DNA from 2 places in the Rahnella sp. PAMC25617 genome. Region 1 is predicted to be linked to the other one. Evidence: riboswitches for the same ligand, from Rfam matches in the RefSeq annotation. Region 1 holds a riboswitch; the other holds the start of a gene.
What was found. A riboswitch is a leader RNA that binds a small molecule or an ion and turns the genes downstream of it on or off. The one in region 1 is predicted to bind thiamine pyrophosphate.

Region 1 (8,000 bases):
ACCATCACACGCCAGACCGACGACCTGACCGGTTTGTCTTCTCTGGTGGTTCTGGACTCTGCAGAGCGTACCGGTAGCGGTAAAGACCTGCGTCCGGCACTGAAAATCGTTGACGCTAAAGGCGACGACGTATTGATCCCAGGTACTGATATGCCTGCTCAATACTTCCTGCCAGGTAAAGCGATTGTTCAGCTGGAAGATGGTACTCAGATCCACTCTGGTGACACCCTGGCGCGTATTCCTCAGGAATCCGGCGGTACCAAGGACATCACCGGTGGTCTGCCACGCGTTGCTGACCTGTTCGAAGCACGTCGTCCGAAAGAGCCTGCAATCCTTGCTGAAATCAGTGGGATCATCTCCTTCGGTAAAGAAACCAAAGGCAAACGTCGTCTGGTAATTTCTCCGTTGGATGGCAGCGATGCTTACGAAGAAATGATCCCTAAATGGCGTCAGCTGAACGTGTTCGAAGGCGAAGTTGTGGAACGTGGTGACGTCGTATCCGACGGCCCAGAGTCTCCGCATGACATCTTGCGTTTACGTGGTGTTCACGCGGTTACCCGCTACATCACCAACGAAGTGCAGGAAGTTTACCGTCTGCAAGGCGTTAAGATTAACGATAAGCACATCGAAGTTATCGTTCGTCAGATGTTGCGTAAAGGCACCATCGTTAGCGCTGGTGGCACTGACTTCCTGGAAGGCGAGCAGGCAGAAATGTCTCGCGTTAAAATCGCTAACCGTAAGCTGGAAGCTGAAGGCAAAATCACGGCAACATTTAGCCGTGACCTGCTCGGTATCACCAAAGCCTCTTTGGCGACCGAATCCTTCATCTCTGCTGCGTCGTTCCAGGAAACCACGCGCGTTCTTACCGAAGCGGCTGTTGCCGGTAAACGTGATGAACTGCGTGGCCTGAAAGAGAACGTTATCGTTGGCCGTCTGATCCCAGCCGGTACCGGTTACGCTTATCACCAGGATCGTGCACGCCGTAAAGCTCAGGGCGAAGTGCCAGTTGTACCGCAAGTCAGCGCGGATGAAGCAACGGCTAACCTGGCTGAATTGCTGAACGCAGGTTTCGGTAACAGCGACGATTAATCGTCTTCTGTCGAAACGCATAAAACCGCTCCTTCGGGAGCGGTTTTTTTTTGCCTGAAATCTGGGAATTGATAACGCTAAGAAAGAGGAGCCGAAACAGGGAACTGGACGACAACCTGTTCCGGCTATTTGGAAGCAGCGCCGGGATGAGTGGCGCCGGCCATCTGCGAATGTGCAGCGGCAAAAGCACAGTAATGCCCCCAGCCTGTTGGTGCGAGGGGCAAAATCATTTCATGGAATCTGCATTCCTGAGAGTTTACCGGTTTGCCATCCGCCGACATTTTCCTGCGAGACACGCCCCAAAAAACTGTCCCAGTCTTTCCACACCGGCTGAAGCCCGGCTTGCGTTAATGCTTGCGCAACGCGTTGTGGCGATCGGTTATCGTGCGGAGCAAATTGCTCAAGTTCCGGATGATCGTCAGCATAGCCGCCGGGCTGTGTTTTAGATCCGGCACTGACGGTGTTGATCGCCAGCGGAATGACGTGATCGCGGAAATAAGGTGATTCGCGTGTAGACAGTGAAAGCTCGACATCCGGTGCCAGCATTCTGAAAGCGCATATCAGCTGAACAAGCTGATTTTCTTCCAGCAATGACGCCGGTTCTATTCCACCGGCGCAAGGACGCAATCTCGGAAACGCCACCGAATAACGGCTTTGCCAGTAAGTTTGTTGCAGATACAGCAAATGCTCGGCCACCATATAACTGTCAGTCCGCCAGTTTCCTGAAAGTCCGAACAGTGCACCCAGCCCGATTTTATCAATTCCCGCTCGCCCGAGCCGGTCTGGTGTTTCCAGTCGCCAGAAGAAATCCTGTTTCTGGCCTCGCAGATGATGTAATGCATACGTCGGCGCGTGATAGGTTTCCTGATAAACCAGCACGCCATCCAGTCCCAGCGTTTTCAGCTCAGCATATTCTTCCTGTTGCAGCGGCTGAACTTCAATCATCAGCGAATCAAAATGGTTTCTGATCGCCGCGAAGTGAAGGCGAAAATAGTCCATGCCAACTTTCCCTTTGTGTTCGCCGGTGACCAGCAACAGATGTTTGAAGCCCAGCGCATTCAGCGCTTCGCATTCCCGCCCGATTTCATCCTTATCCAGCGTTTTACGTTTGATTTTATTGCTCATAGAAAAGCCGCAATAAGTACATTCGTTGGCGCAAAGATTGGATAAATACAGCGGTACGAAGAAATTCACCGTGTTGCCGAAGCGCTGGCGCGTAAGTTGTTGAGCCCGCTGCGCCATGGGTTCCAGATAAGGCAGCGCCGCCGGAGAAATTAACGCCATAAAATCCTCACGGTCGATTTTATTCCGGCTGAGCGCCCGTTCGACGTCACGTGTTGTTTTACTGTTGATACGCAGGGAAAGGTCATCCCAGTTCAGCGTTGACCAGACATCCGTAAAGCTGCTCATGACGTCGCCTGTGAGGTATTGAGAAAACCGGTCAGCGGGCTGGATGCACTGGCGTGTCGCTGTCTGCCGCCTAAACCACTTTGTCGGGCGATTACTCCAGCCTCTACTGCCAGCCGGAATGCGGTTGCCATCGCGACCGGATCGCCCGCGACGGCAATCGCGGTATTGACCAGTACGGCATCGGCACCCAGTTCCAGTGCTTCTGCGGCCTGGCTCGGTGCGCCAATACCGGCATCCACTATCACCGGAATACGCGCCTGTTCGATGATAATTTGCAGAAACTCGCGGGTTTGCAGCCCCTGGTTTGAACCGATCGGCGCACCCAGCGGCATGACCGCTGCGCAACCCGCTTCCTCCAGACGCTTACACAGCACCGGATCCGCGCTGCAATACGGCAGAACCACGAAGCCTTGTTTCACCAGAATCTCTGCGGCTTTCAACGTTTCAACGGCATCAGGCAGCAGATATTTTACATCCGGGTGAATTTCGAGTTTCACCCAGTTTGTTCCCAGCGCTTCTCTTGCCAGTTGCGCGGCAAACACCGCTTCTTCCGCCGTTTTGGCGCCTGAGGTATTCGGCAACAAACGTACACCTAGCTGTTGCAGGGGAGACAAAATGTCGTCTCCGCCGCGACGCAGATCGACACGTTTCATCGCCATGGTCACCAGCTGAGAGCCGGATGCTTCGAGAGCTCGTTGCATCAGCGCCGGACTGGCGAATTTTCCCGTACCTGTAAAAAGGTGCGATGTGAATGTGGTATCAGCAATTTTTAACATGTCAGCCTCCGGCTATCGCCTGAAAGAGCAAAATCTCATCACCATCTTCCAGCAAGTGAGCAGGCCAGTTATCACGGGGAATAATGACCTGATTAACTGCCAGCGCGCTGCCTGCAGGGTTTAACGCCAGTTCATCGAGCAGGGCAAGTAACGTGAGCGGTTGACTGAAGTGGTGAGATTCATCATTAACCAGAATGTTCACGCGTGGCCTCCGCAGACGGCACAGCTGGACGATCGCTTGAGTTGCAGCGAACGCCAGTTTTGTGTTTTTCCGTCGAACAGCCGCAGTTTGCCGCTCAGAACCGAAGGCAGACCCGCCAGAATTTTCAGTGCTTCGAGTGCCTGTAATGTGCCGATAGTGCCGACGACCGGTCCGAGTACGCCGGATGTGCGGCAGTTACGTTGCACGGTTTCCTGATCCGGATACAAACAGGCATAACAGCCGTGAGTGTAGGGCGCTTCAATCACCAGAAGCTGCCCACTGAATCCGACGGCACTGCCGCTGATTAACGTTTTACCGGCATCCACGCAGGCTTTATTGACCGCGTGTCGGGTTTCCATGTTGTCGCTGCAATCCAAAACGATATCAGCATCTGATATGGCACGGGTTAACGCTTCTCCCGACAGGCGCTCCGTGATCGCCACGGCTTCGCAAAGCGGATTCAGGCGCAGCAGCTCACGCTTTGCCAGAGCGGCTTTGGGCTGATCGAGATCCGCTGTGCGGTAGAGGATTTGCCGCTGAAGATTAGTGATGTGCAACTGATCGTCATCGGCCAGAATCAGCGTGCCGACGCCCGCAGCCGCCAGATACAGGGCTGCGGGAGAGCCGAGACCGCCAAGACCGACGATCAGCACTTTTGCCGCCTGTAACTTTTCCTGCGCCTGTGGGCCGAATTCTTCCAGCATCAGCTGGCGACTGTAACGCATAAATGCCGCGTCATTAAGCATCTTCCGGCACCTTGCTGGCGCATAAAGCCAGCAGTTCGGCGGTGGCGGCACGCCAGTCCGCTGCCTGTGTAATGGCGCTGACCACGGCAATGCTGCCGACGCCGCAATCGAGAACCGACGGCGCGCGTTCAATGCTGATCCCGCCGATAGCTACCGTCGGGAATCTTCCGTCGAGTTGCTTAATATGTCGGGAGAGTTCTTCCAGACCCTGCGGGGCTGACGGCATGTCCTTGGTCTGCGTCGGGAAGATATGTCCGAGTGCGATATATGAAGGATTCACGGCGACAGCGCGCGCCATCTCAGTATCGTCATGGGTGGAGACGCCCAGTCGTAAACCGGCCTGACGGATTGCCTCAAGATCGGCAGTATCCAGATCTTCCTGACCCAGATGCACGCCATAAGCCTGATGTTTTACCGCCAGACGCCAGTAATCGTTGATGAATAACCTCGCCTGATATTTTTTCCCTAGTGCGATGGCCTCGATAATTGCTGGCTCAACTTCTTCATCGGGTAAATCTTTTACACGCAGTTGCAGCGTTTTAACCCCTGCTTCCAGCAGGCGGGCGATCCATTCCACCGTATCAACGACCGGATATAAACCGAGGTGAAAAGGAACGGCAGGAAAGGGCTGAGCGGACTGATTCATTTGTTGATCTCCGTGGCAGGGTGATAAAGCTCGCTGCCGCGTGAACGGAATTCGGCCGACATTTGCGCCATGCCGGATGCAACGAGTTCTATTGGCTGGGCTTTGGCTTCCAGCGCGGCGGCGTAATCGCGAACTTCCTGAGTGATTTTCATTGAGCAGAATTTCGGGCCGCACATCGAGCAGAAGTGAGCAACTTTGCCGGATTCCTGCGGCAGCGTTTCATCGTGGTAAGCACGCGCAGTGGCCGGATCCAGAGCCAGATTGAACTGGTCTTCCCAGCGGAATTCAAAACGCGCTTTGGACATGGCGTTATCGCGGATTTGCGCACCCGGATGACCTTTGGCCAAATCGGCGGCATGTGCTGCGATTTTGTAGGTAATCAAACCCTGCTTAACGTCTTCTTTGTTCGGCAGGCCGAGATGCTCTTTTGGCGTGACATAACACAGCATGGCGCAGCCAAACCATCCAATCATCGCCGCACCAATACCGGAGGTGAAGTGGTCGTAACCCGGCGCGATATCGGTGGTCAGCGGGCCGAGGGTATAGAACGGCGCTTCGTGACAGTGCTCGAGTTCTTCGGTCATATTGCGGCGGATCATCTGCATCGGCACATGCCCGGGACCTTCGATCATCACCTGCACATCGTATTCCCAGGCAATTTTGGTCAGTTCGCCCAGCGTGCGTAATTCAGCGAATTGTGCTTCGTCATTGGCATCCTGAATTGAGCCCGGACGTAAGCCGTCGCCCAATGAAAGGGAGACATCGTAGGCAGCGCAGATTTCGCAAATTTCACGAAAATGCTCGAACAGGAAGCTTTCGCGATGATGTGAAAGACACCATTTCGCCATGATTGAACCACCACGCGACACAATGCCGGTCAGACGTTTGGCCGTCATCGGTACGTAACGCAGCAAGACACCGGCATGAATGGTGAAGTAATCGACGCCTTGCTCGGCCTGTTCCAGCAAGGTATCGCGGAACATGTCCCAGTTCAGGTCTTCGGCCACGCCGTTCACTTTTTCCAGCGCCTGATAAATCGGCACCGTGCCGATCGGCACCGGGCTGTTGCGCAGGATCCATTCGCGGGTTTCATGAATATAACGGCCGGTGGAGAGATCCATCACGGTGTCCGCGCCCCAGCGCGTTGACCACACCAGCTTCTCGACTTCTTCTTCTATGGATGATGTCACCGCTGAGTTGCCGATATTAGCGTTCACTTTCACCAGGAAATTACGCCCGATGATCATCGGCTCTGATTCAGGATGGTTGATGTTGGCAGGAATAATCGCACGCCCGGCGGCGACTTCCTGACGCACAAACTCTGCGGTGATATTGGCAGGCAAATGCGCGCCAAAGCTTTCACCGGGGTGTTGCTGGCGCAAAATCTCGCCACGGATCCGCTCGCGGCCCATGTTTTCGCGAATGGCGATGAACTCCATTTCCGGGGTAATCGTGCCTTTGCGTGCGTAATGCAGCTGCGTAACATTTTTGCCAGGCATGGCTTTTCGCGGACGCGGCAGATGTTCGAAGCGCAGATGATCCAGCCCTTCGTCCGCCAGCCGTTGCTGGGTAAAGCCGGAGCTGACCTGTGGGAGTTCCTCCGTGTCCGCACGCTCTTTTATCCAGCGGGCACGTAATTTTTCCAGACCGGTATGCACGTCGATAACTGCCGACGGATCCCCGTAAGATCCGGCGGTGTCATAAACAGGGATGGCTTCGTTTTCTTCGAACTGCGGATTATCTTTGCCACCGCCGACCAGTGTCGGGCTGAGTTGGATTTCACGCATCGGCACGCGAATATCTTTGCGGTCACCTTCAAGATAAATACGGCGGGAGTTGGGGAAGGCTTCGCCCTGCAGACTGTCGATAAACGACTGAGCCTGCGCGCGTTGTTCACGGCGATTAGACGCTTTCTTTTCGGAAATAACGGGTTTCTGTGTACTCGACATAGCAAATTCCTCGCAAAAAAACGTGATGGAAAATTGCTTGTCTGGAGGTTTACGGCAGGAGTAAAAATGGGCGGTGCAGCTCAGGCGGCCTGATGCAGGCGAATGCCAGAGTGAGCTGAACGCATAACATTACTCTTGTTCCCTTCGCGGGTACTAACCCGATCAGGTTCCGCGGATCCCGAATTAACGGTCTCAGCCTGGCGTAATCTTCGCGAGAAAATTATGCGCTAGGCACTCCGACAAGAAGCCTCAATATAGGAGGCGTTTTTTGAAACTACAACTAAAACTACAATTAAAACTACAAACAGGTGCAGAGTTTTAATGTGACAAAGCGTTAAGCCGGTCTGGCGAGATGTTCTTCATTTGCAGGTGGTTTTTCTTCATGATTGCTGCGGTCAAATGCCAGAATAATCAATTGATCTTCCAGCTGAAAACGCGCATCCAACGCTTCACCTACATCGGATAATGCATAATGAAATGCGAAAGCATTGTCATCATCAATATCATTTTCAGTGTAACTATCATGGAAAGCCATGATAGCTTCAGTGTTCAGCTCCAGTGCAGGGTATATTTTCGCAGCCTGCAATTTTATCGGACTGTTCGCACCTTCGACTTCATCAATGATCCGCTGATACAGATGGAAATGACCGGCTGAAAGATAGTCCACCAGGTTATGGCAAAAGTTATCCAGCGCTTTTTCGTTGAGAGGGGTATGTTTTTCTTTATTGGGTTTCAGGCCGACCAAAGTGCAGTACGAAACCAGCAGCTCTTTGCGCGCGTGCAGCCATTGATCCACTAACTCATTACTGCCACCAACGCGTTGGGTCAGTCTTTCCAGACGATTTAGCATGGTTGACTCCGTGAGCGATAAAAAAGTAACTAAAAGTTACTAATATGTGAATATCTTACTCAGATTGTCAGTCCCGACGAGGTTATGCAACAACAATTATGGAATTACAGATTACTGAGCAACATAACGGCTGGTGGGTTATCAGCCAGGAAGGCAAGCTGTGGCTGCCTGAGGGCGAACTGCCGTTTGGCAGCGCCGCACAATATTCTCTGACCGGTAAAACGGCGCGTCAGATTGGCGAATGGCAGGGTGAACCTGTCTGGCTGGTCCGTCAGACAATGCCAAATCATATGGTTTCCGCCCGTCAGCTGCTGGATCAAGATCGCGGATTA
Region 2 (8,000 bases), on a different contig from region 1:
GAACGCCTGCACTGCAACGCAGATTATCTCGGGCGGGTTTTTCGTCTGACGTTCCAGATGACGCTGACCGATGCGCTGCATAAGCAACGGGTGACGGCAGCTGAAAAGCTTTTACTGGCCAATACCGGCAATGTGGCGGACGTTGCTCGCCTGACCGGCTTTAATGATGTGGCCTATTTCCGCCGGGTATTTCGCAAACTGCTGGGCATCACACCCGCCGCCTACAAAAAACTGTATTGTCGTGAACATATCAATTCACAGTAATTCTTGCGCTAACAATCTCAAAATCCTGAGAAAACTCATGTTAGTATTATGGCTTCCCGACTATAAAGACAACATTTGCCCATGACAGACTCCTTTGAATTTCTCAGTAATGTGCCGGTTAATCAGCAGATTTACCGCACCTTGCGTCAGGACATCGTCACCTGTGCCATCGCACCGGGAGCATTTCTGTCGGAAAAGGAAATATCCACCCGTTTCAATGTGTCCCGCCAGCCCGTTCGCGAAGCCTTTATCAAACTGGCCGAAGCCGGACTGGTACAAGTTTTGCCGCAGCGCGGTACCTATGTGATGAAAATTTCATCTAAACGTGTAGCGGACGGCCGTTTCATTCGTGAAGCCGTCGAAACTGCCGTGGTACGCCGTGCGGCAATGGTCGCGACAGACAAAGATCTGGCGCTGCTCGAACACAATCTCGAACGCCAAACTCTGGCAGCAAAAAGTCAGCAGACGCAGGAATTTTTACTTCTCGATGATGAATTCCACCGCACAATTGCGCAGGTCATAGATTGCAAACTGGCGTGGGAAACGGTCGAACACATTAAAGCGACGATGGATCGCGTGCGCTTTTTAACGCTGAGTAAGGTGTCACCTCCGGAAAGTCTGATTGCGCAGCATTACGCCATCTTTGAAGGGCTCAAAGCCCGTGACCCGGATGCCGCGGAAAAAGCCATCCGTATCCATCTGCAGGAAATGATTTCAACCATCACACCGATTGCCGAGCAAAACAGCGACTGGTTTGATGCCGAGTAAAATTTTACTTCCCGCGCTGTGAAATCAACACAACCGCGGGAGGCGATACTTCACTTCAGGGTAATTTACTGAAGTTGTTTGATGGATGGTAGTAAGCTTCCGGCGGACCAAAGACGTCGAGATCGTCTGCGTCTCCCTCTGGACGTATCTCATCGCAATATCTCAGAAATCCGACAATTTTCTCCACCATCTTCACCTGTCGTGGGGTCAAATGACGCATTTTTTCCATGTCCAATTCCATGTGCAACTCCTGATAAGTAAATTATATTGGTTATATATCCAGTATTATTAAAAATGATTAAATCAATTACTAACAATGTCGATTAACAAAATTAGCTTTCACATATTCATTCAACAAATAGTACGTAGACTCGCATTCCATCTTTCCAGCCACCTGAGTCATTGGTGCTTCATAGATATAAAAGCTCATAACAGCTTCGTTAACAATATCCTTGATAATGAATTTAGCACTCTCTTTTTTCAGAATTTTATTTTCATTAAGACTGTCGGCATAGATAACCATCATACTTAAACTATAACGTAGCATTTTTCCCATGAGAGGATGCCCTTTTGTCTTGCGAAAAAAATTTTCCAGCGAGTTTAACTCGAGAGGTCCGGTCACAGGCCGGCATGACTTTAGCAAGAACGCAGCCCGCTCCTGCTGAGGATTGTTGAGACAAAACACATAAGCCGTCTGTTCTAAACCGGATTCACGAGGTTTATTTTTTCTATACTGCTTAAATAACCATTGCCAGTTAAGCAGATTTTTCTCAGGTTGCAGTAAATTACGTCTCGCACGACGCTGCTGCCAGATAATATCACTCCGGCGAATACGCCTTATAATAAGCGGAACATTTAACTGAACAAAAGCCGCATTCATCGTCGATAATGTTTCGCAAATTATCTTTTCATGTAACGTCATATATCCTGCTTATTCCCGCGCATCAAAATAATGCCGAAAGAATAATCCCCACTCTGCAATTAACAATACTCCATGTTATTTTTGTCGAGACGCCTCGTAAAATTTCGTCCTTGCCCTCATTAATAACCGCCTCTGTGACACAGAAAGTTCACGACGAAGTGCAAATTTTGCGGGTTAGCCCTAAAATCTGTATGACAACTTAGTGTAAGCTGTAAACCACATCAACACCGTGGATACTCTTATGCCAGCTGCCGTCCCCCAGAATAAAAGCTATTACAGCGCCGATCAGTCACTTTCCCTCTCTCAACTCGATAACGAAAAAATCACGCAAATCGTGCAAGATCTGGATGTGGCTGAAAGTGAAAAAGAACATTACGTGATGGGCTGGATGGGCCAGAACAGCGTTGTGGTCGTCAGAAATTATCAGGATAAACGCGGCACGTCGAATGGCCTGGTGCTATCAAGTGGCAACCGTTACAAACTCACCGTCCAGGCTATTACCTTCCGCATCCCTAAATTTTTGTTGTGGGTGACCTTCCGTCGCAAGCCCCGCACAATGACCGTCATTGCCTATAACAAACTGGGCGAACAGGCGACCGGCCTGCAACAATTTATCCATGTGCAGGATCCTGAATTACGGGAAAGGCTGGAAAGTGACTGGCGCGAGCTGAATGATTATCTCGGCATGGCCTGCTGGCAAATGGACAACAACCGCCCGCTGTGGCGTCAGTTACATCAGGAAATCTCACCACAGGCTTTGTGGACACTGGCAGAATCATCGTGGTTCAGCGGTAAAAAACTACAAAAAGATGGCGAATTTGAAGGCTTGTGGTCGCACGAACAATTTATTGGCCGCCGCACCGGTGAGCACGCGGCATTACTGCTGTCATGGAAGGACGAAGAAAACGAGGATATCGCCAGCTATCTGTTTGAAAGGGTTTCAGCGAACAAAATCCGCATCATGCTGCGTCCGCGTAAAGAGGAGAAATTCTATCCGCTGAACCCGTTTGACGCCGTGCATCTGCAACAGGCTCTGACTAAATTTCATCAGGCTGAACAGGCGCTGAGCGAAACCCAGCGCCGCGCGTAATCTGCTGTTACCACCAGCGGTGGAAATGATGGACCGGGCCGATGCCGTGACCAACCTCCAGAGAATCGGCCTGCATCAGCGCCTGCTGCAAATATTCTTTGGCTTCGCGTACGGTATCGGCCCAGTTGTTATGCCGCGGTCGCAATGCTGCAAGCGCCGCAGATAACGTGCATCCTGTGCCATGGGTGTGACGGGTGTCCACACGCGGCGCGGTAAACCGCTCGCGTGAACCTGCCTCAAACAGCCAGTCAGGGCTTTCCTCATCACTCAGATGACCGCCTTTCATCAGCACCGCGCCACATCCCATCGCCAGTAACGCTTCTCCCTGCTCCCGCATTTCGGTTTCATTAGTCGCAGTCGCACACTCCAGCAACGCGGCGGCTTCCGGCAGATTTGGCGTAATAATGGATACCTGCGGGATCAGCAAACGGCGCACGGCATCCACGGCTTCCGGCAGTAGCAGCGGATCGCCACTTTTCGCCAGCATCACGGTATCCAGCACCACAAAAGGCGGCTGATAATGTCTGAGCCGCTCCGCAACCACGTCCACAATCTGACTGTTTGCCAGCATGCCGATTTTCGTGCTGTCGATACGAACGTCGCTCAGTACGGAATCCAGCTGCGCCGAAACAAACTCCGGCTCAATGTTATAAACTGACTGCACGCCGCGGGTATTCTGCGCCACCAGCGCGGTGATCACGCTGGTACCGTACGCACCCAGCGCCGAGAAGGCTTTTAAATCTGCCTGGATCCCCGCTCCGCCGCTCGGATCCGTGCCTGCAATCGTCAGTGCATTAATCCGTTTCATTGCCTCTCCTTCCCGTTCAGCCACTGCTCATCTATCAAATACAGATTATCGAGGAACTGAGGCGTGAAACTGCCCGGTCCGTTTACGGCTGCACAGGCACGTTCACCGGCACATGACATCACGCGACAGGCAGCGGCAACGTTATCCAGCCGGTCGCCCGGTAAAGCCACAAAGGCCGCCACCACGGCTGACAGGGCGCATCCGGTGCCAACAATGCGGGTCATCATCGTATGCCCGCCTGCTACGGACCGGCTGCGTTCGCCGTCAGTGACATAATCCGTTTCACCGGTGACAGCGACAATCGCGCCGGTGTTACGCGCCAGCTGTTGTGCGGCAGGTAAAGCTGACAGGGAGTCATCACCGCTGTCAACGCCACGGCCGGACGCGCTGAGTCCGCTGAGCGCAAGAATTTCGGACGCATTACCACGAATGGCAGCAGGTTTAAGCGTGATGAGTTCAAGGCAAAATTCGGTGCGCCAGCTCAGGCCACCGACAGCGACGGGATCCAGTACCCAGGGCTTTCCGGCCTGATGAGCCGCGTGAACAGCTGCCAGCATCGCATCGGCATGAAGACGGGTCAGCGTGCCGACATTCACCAGCAAAGCATCAGCAATGGCACTGAACTGCGCGGCTTCGGCGGGATCAACCACCATCGCAGGGGACGCCCCCAGCGCCAGCAGGACATTGGCAGTAAAAGATTGCACGACGTCGTTGGTCAGGCAGTGGACCAGCGGCGCAGAGAGGCGGAGTTGTTTCAGAGAAGTGGCGGCTGTAGAGCCGGGCAACAAGGTAGGTCGGGTATTCATAAGTCTCCCTACCGGCGCTAAAGAAGGCGGTATCAGGAGAGATACCTGACTTCCCTACGCTGGCATAATCCAGATCAGGTAATACGGGTAAAATCTCAGCCCTGCTTTACAGCGGGCACCCCGAGTCAAGGAAGCATTATTGGTGGCGAGGGTCAGAAGATCAATCAGGAAATGCGATAAAAGTCACTGCTATCGGAGATAACCCCGTTCCGCTGTTTGCCCCTGTCACAGGGGATACATCCATGATGACGTCTTCTCTCTTAGTGGTTTTTTAGATTAATATGACACTTCTGCTAGTCTGTACATGGTATTGACTGGCTTTAAACTGGCCATAAAATAGCCAGGAACTTTCCGATTTATCTAATTAATTACATTGAAGTTATTGATATTATAAGTTTGAATTAACAGAGGAATGCGGTGTGAAACTAATCATACAAATACCTTGCTTTAATGAAGGTGGTACGCTCGCAATTGCACTGAATGCTTTGCCCCGACATGTTGAAGGCTTCGATAGTGTTGAATGGCTTATCATTGATGATGGCAGTTTGGATGATACCGTTGAAGTGGCCAAAAAAAATGGTGTAGACCATATAATCAGTCATAAAACAAACAAAGGTTTGGCTTACGCTTTCATGACCGGGATTGATGCCTGTTTGAAACGTGGCGCCGACGTCATCGTCAACACTGATGCTGATAACCAATATAATGCAGATGATATTCCAAAGTTAGTTGCCCCCATTCTTGCTCAGCAGGCAGAATTCGTTGTCGGAGAAAGGCCAATTCAGGCGATTGAACATTTTTCTCCCCTAAAAAAATCACTACAAAAGCTGGGAAGTTGGGTTGTCCGGACAGCCAGTAAAACAAACATTCCTGACGCGCCAAGTGGTTTTCGTGCAATTAATCGCGAAACGGCTCAAAAACTCATCGTTTTCAGTGATTATACTTATACGCTTGAAACTATTATCCAGGCTGGGCAAAAAAATATATCGATTACTTCCGTACCTGTAAGAGTAAATGAAGACTTACGCCCTTCAAGACTGGTGAAAAGTACATTTTCATATATCAAAAGAAGCATAATAACAATCATAAGAATATTCGTTATCTATCGACCATTCAGATTTTTTGGAACAATTGGCCTGACGCTTTTTTCCATTGGATTTTTAATCGGCTTGCGTTTCCTATTCAAATACTTCACGGGAGATGGTGCTGGGAATATACAGTCTCTGATATTGGCATCCATCTTGTTGGGTATGGGATTCCAGACCATACTGATTGCATTTGTTGCAGACTTACTTTCTGCTAACAGGAAATTGCTTGAGGATTTGAGGTTTAAAACTGCACAATTGCATAACAGAGAACCTCAATTTTTTGATCGCAAAAATAATGACGTTGAAAAAGATAAATTATAAACAATAGAAAATTATTACAACAGGATAAATGATGGCCATAAAAATAGCAGGTGGAAAAACGGAAGATGGTATTGTTGTAGGTAATAATTACGATAAATATGCGTCTAAAAACCCAATAGTACGCTGGATGATGAAAGGATTTGAGAATTCTCTTTCGGGGCTTGTCGCCACCGTCGCCCCGAAGACGATCCATGAAGTGGGCTGTGGTGAAGGATATTGGGTTCTCAAGTGGAATAAAGAAGGAATTGATGCAAGGGGATGTGACTTTTCACAGCAAGTCATTAATATTGCAAAAGAAAACTCTACCGCGACAAATTTGCCTGCTTCATTATTCAAAACAAGAAGTATTTACGACCTCAACAAAGAGGAGGATTCAGCCGAACTGATTGTCTGCTGCGAGGTTCTTGAGCATCTGGAAGATCCTGAAGCAGGATTAAAGGCAATAAAAAAAGTCGCCGATGATTATGTGATATTGAGTGTTCCCAGAGAACCTCTGTGGCGTGTACTTAATCTTGCCCGCGGGAAATATATCAAAGATATGGGGAATACTCCTGGCCACTTACAACATTGGTCAAAAAAATCATTTATAGAACTAGTCGAAAAACACTTCATTATTGTTGAAGTGAAAAGCCCATTACCATGGACAATGATTTTATGTCGTCAGCGTTAAAATTTAATAAATCGACGATAAAGATTGCGCTTAATTGCGTGGGGAGTGGATTGGCAATAATTGGTGTCATTTTTGTCGTGGTGCGTTTGCATAGTTATTGGCAAAAAGCTCACATCCAATCTTTACCTCTTTCTTCGTGGATATTAATTGCGTTAATGGCAATATGTTATGGCATGATAAACTTGTTGCTGGCTGTTGCATGGAAAAACATTTTGCTTCATTTCGATATTTCAGTCAAAAAAAAATGGGCAATCAAAACCTATGGCATATCTCAACTGGCTAAATATATTCCCGGAAATATTTTTCACATAGCGGGAAGGCAAGCTATTGCTATGGCTTCAGGATATCCTTCAAAAGGTGTTCTAAAATCCAGCTTGTATGAATTAATATTGATAGCAATAGCGGGTGCCACCTCTATATTTTTAATTATTCCGATTGTATTTCCGTCCATACCACAAATAGTCGGAATAATAATCACCGCGTTAAGTATTATCACGACATTCACTGTAATAAAACTGCTTCTGAGTCGGGCGATGTCATATGCCTTCTTATTGCAATTGTTATTTCTTTCCATTTCATCAATAATATTCACCTTTATATTAACGGAAATTTCATTCAAAGATCGGATTCAATTCAGCTACTATGTTTATATATTTGGAGCTTACACCATTGCATGGCTTGCCGGACTGGTCACGCCGGGGGCTCCAGCAGGAGTAGGCATTAGAGAATTAGTTATCGTTTTCTGCCTGCAATCTATTATTCCGGAATCTGAATTATTGCTGGCTGTGGTATTAGGACGTTTCGTCACCGTTATCGGGGATGTCATCTTCTACTTTTATGCATTTACTCTGTCAAACGGCAAAAGGGATAAAAAATCATGAGCCTGTTACATATAAATAAAATTGCCATACTCATTCTGGTGATTTTTTTGATACTTTGCACAGGATACTATTTAAATTCAGGCTTGGGTTATTTTCCTGATGAAAACCCGCATCTCGGCTATGTTCTCGATGTTGCCAAACACGGCTTCCCTGATTATGCAAATGGGAAAACATACGATTCGATAAAACTGAACAGGCTCGAACACCCAGCGCTTTATTATATCATCGCGGGTGCAATAGATAAAATTGCCATTTTTCTCAACTCACCGCTTTATAAATCTTTACGTATTGTCAATTTCTTCATATCTTCACTTACGTTACTGTTTATCTACAAAAGCCTGAAGGCTTTTAGAGTAAATAATGAATCAGTTATTCTCTCAAT

Region 2: it holds a riboswitch for thiamine pyrophosphate, as region 1 does, so the genes downstream of both, thiM (hydroxyethylthiazole kinase) here and thiC (phosphomethylpyrimidine synthase ThiC) in region 1, are expected to answer to the same signal.

Annotation. Positions count from the first base shown of each region.
Region 1 covers NZ_JBOCUM010000016.1:11,362-19,361, forward strand. Annotated here, with positions in the region: gene rpoC (DNA-directed RNA polymerase subunit beta') at 1-1,089, shown strand, start outside; gene thiH (2-iminoacetate synthase ThiH) at 1,321-2,499, opposite strand; gene ACM615_RS19160 (thiazole synthase) at 2,496-3,275, opposite strand; gene thiS (sulfur carrier protein ThiS) at 3,277-3,477, opposite strand; gene ACM615_RS19170 (HesA/MoeB/ThiF family protein) at 3,474-4,223, opposite strand; gene thiE (thiamine phosphate synthase) at 4,216-4,869, opposite strand; gene thiC (phosphomethylpyrimidine synthase ThiC) at 4,866-6,818, opposite strand; TPP riboswitch at 6,941-7,067, opposite strand; gene rsd (sigma D regulator) at 7,153-7,668, opposite strand; gene nudC (NAD(+) diphosphatase) at 7,767-8,000, shown strand, end outside.
Region 2 covers NZ_JBOCUM010000003.1:351,249-359,248, forward strand. Annotated here, with positions in the region: gene ACM615_RS03800 (helix-turn-helix domain-containing protein) at 1-264, shown strand, start outside; gene ACM615_RS03805 (GntR family transcriptional regulator) at 346-1,032, shown strand; gene ACM615_RS03810 (hypothetical protein) at 1,088-1,273, opposite strand; gene ACM615_RS03815 (hypothetical protein) at 1,343-1,954, opposite strand; gene ACM615_RS03820 (hypothetical protein) at 2,196-3,044, shown strand; gene thiD (bifunctional hydroxymethylpyrimidine kinase/phosphomethylpyrimidine kinase) at 3,052-3,852, opposite strand; gene thiM (hydroxyethylthiazole kinase) at 3,849-4,658, opposite strand; TPP riboswitch at 4,693-4,791, opposite strand; gene ACM615_RS03835 (glycosyltransferase family 2 protein) at 5,078-6,067, shown strand; gene ACM615_RS03840 (class I SAM-dependent methyltransferase) at 6,099-6,737, shown strand; gene ACM615_RS03845 (hypothetical protein) at 6,722-7,618, shown strand; gene ACM615_RS03850 (ArnT family glycosyltransferase) at 7,615-8,000, shown strand, end outside.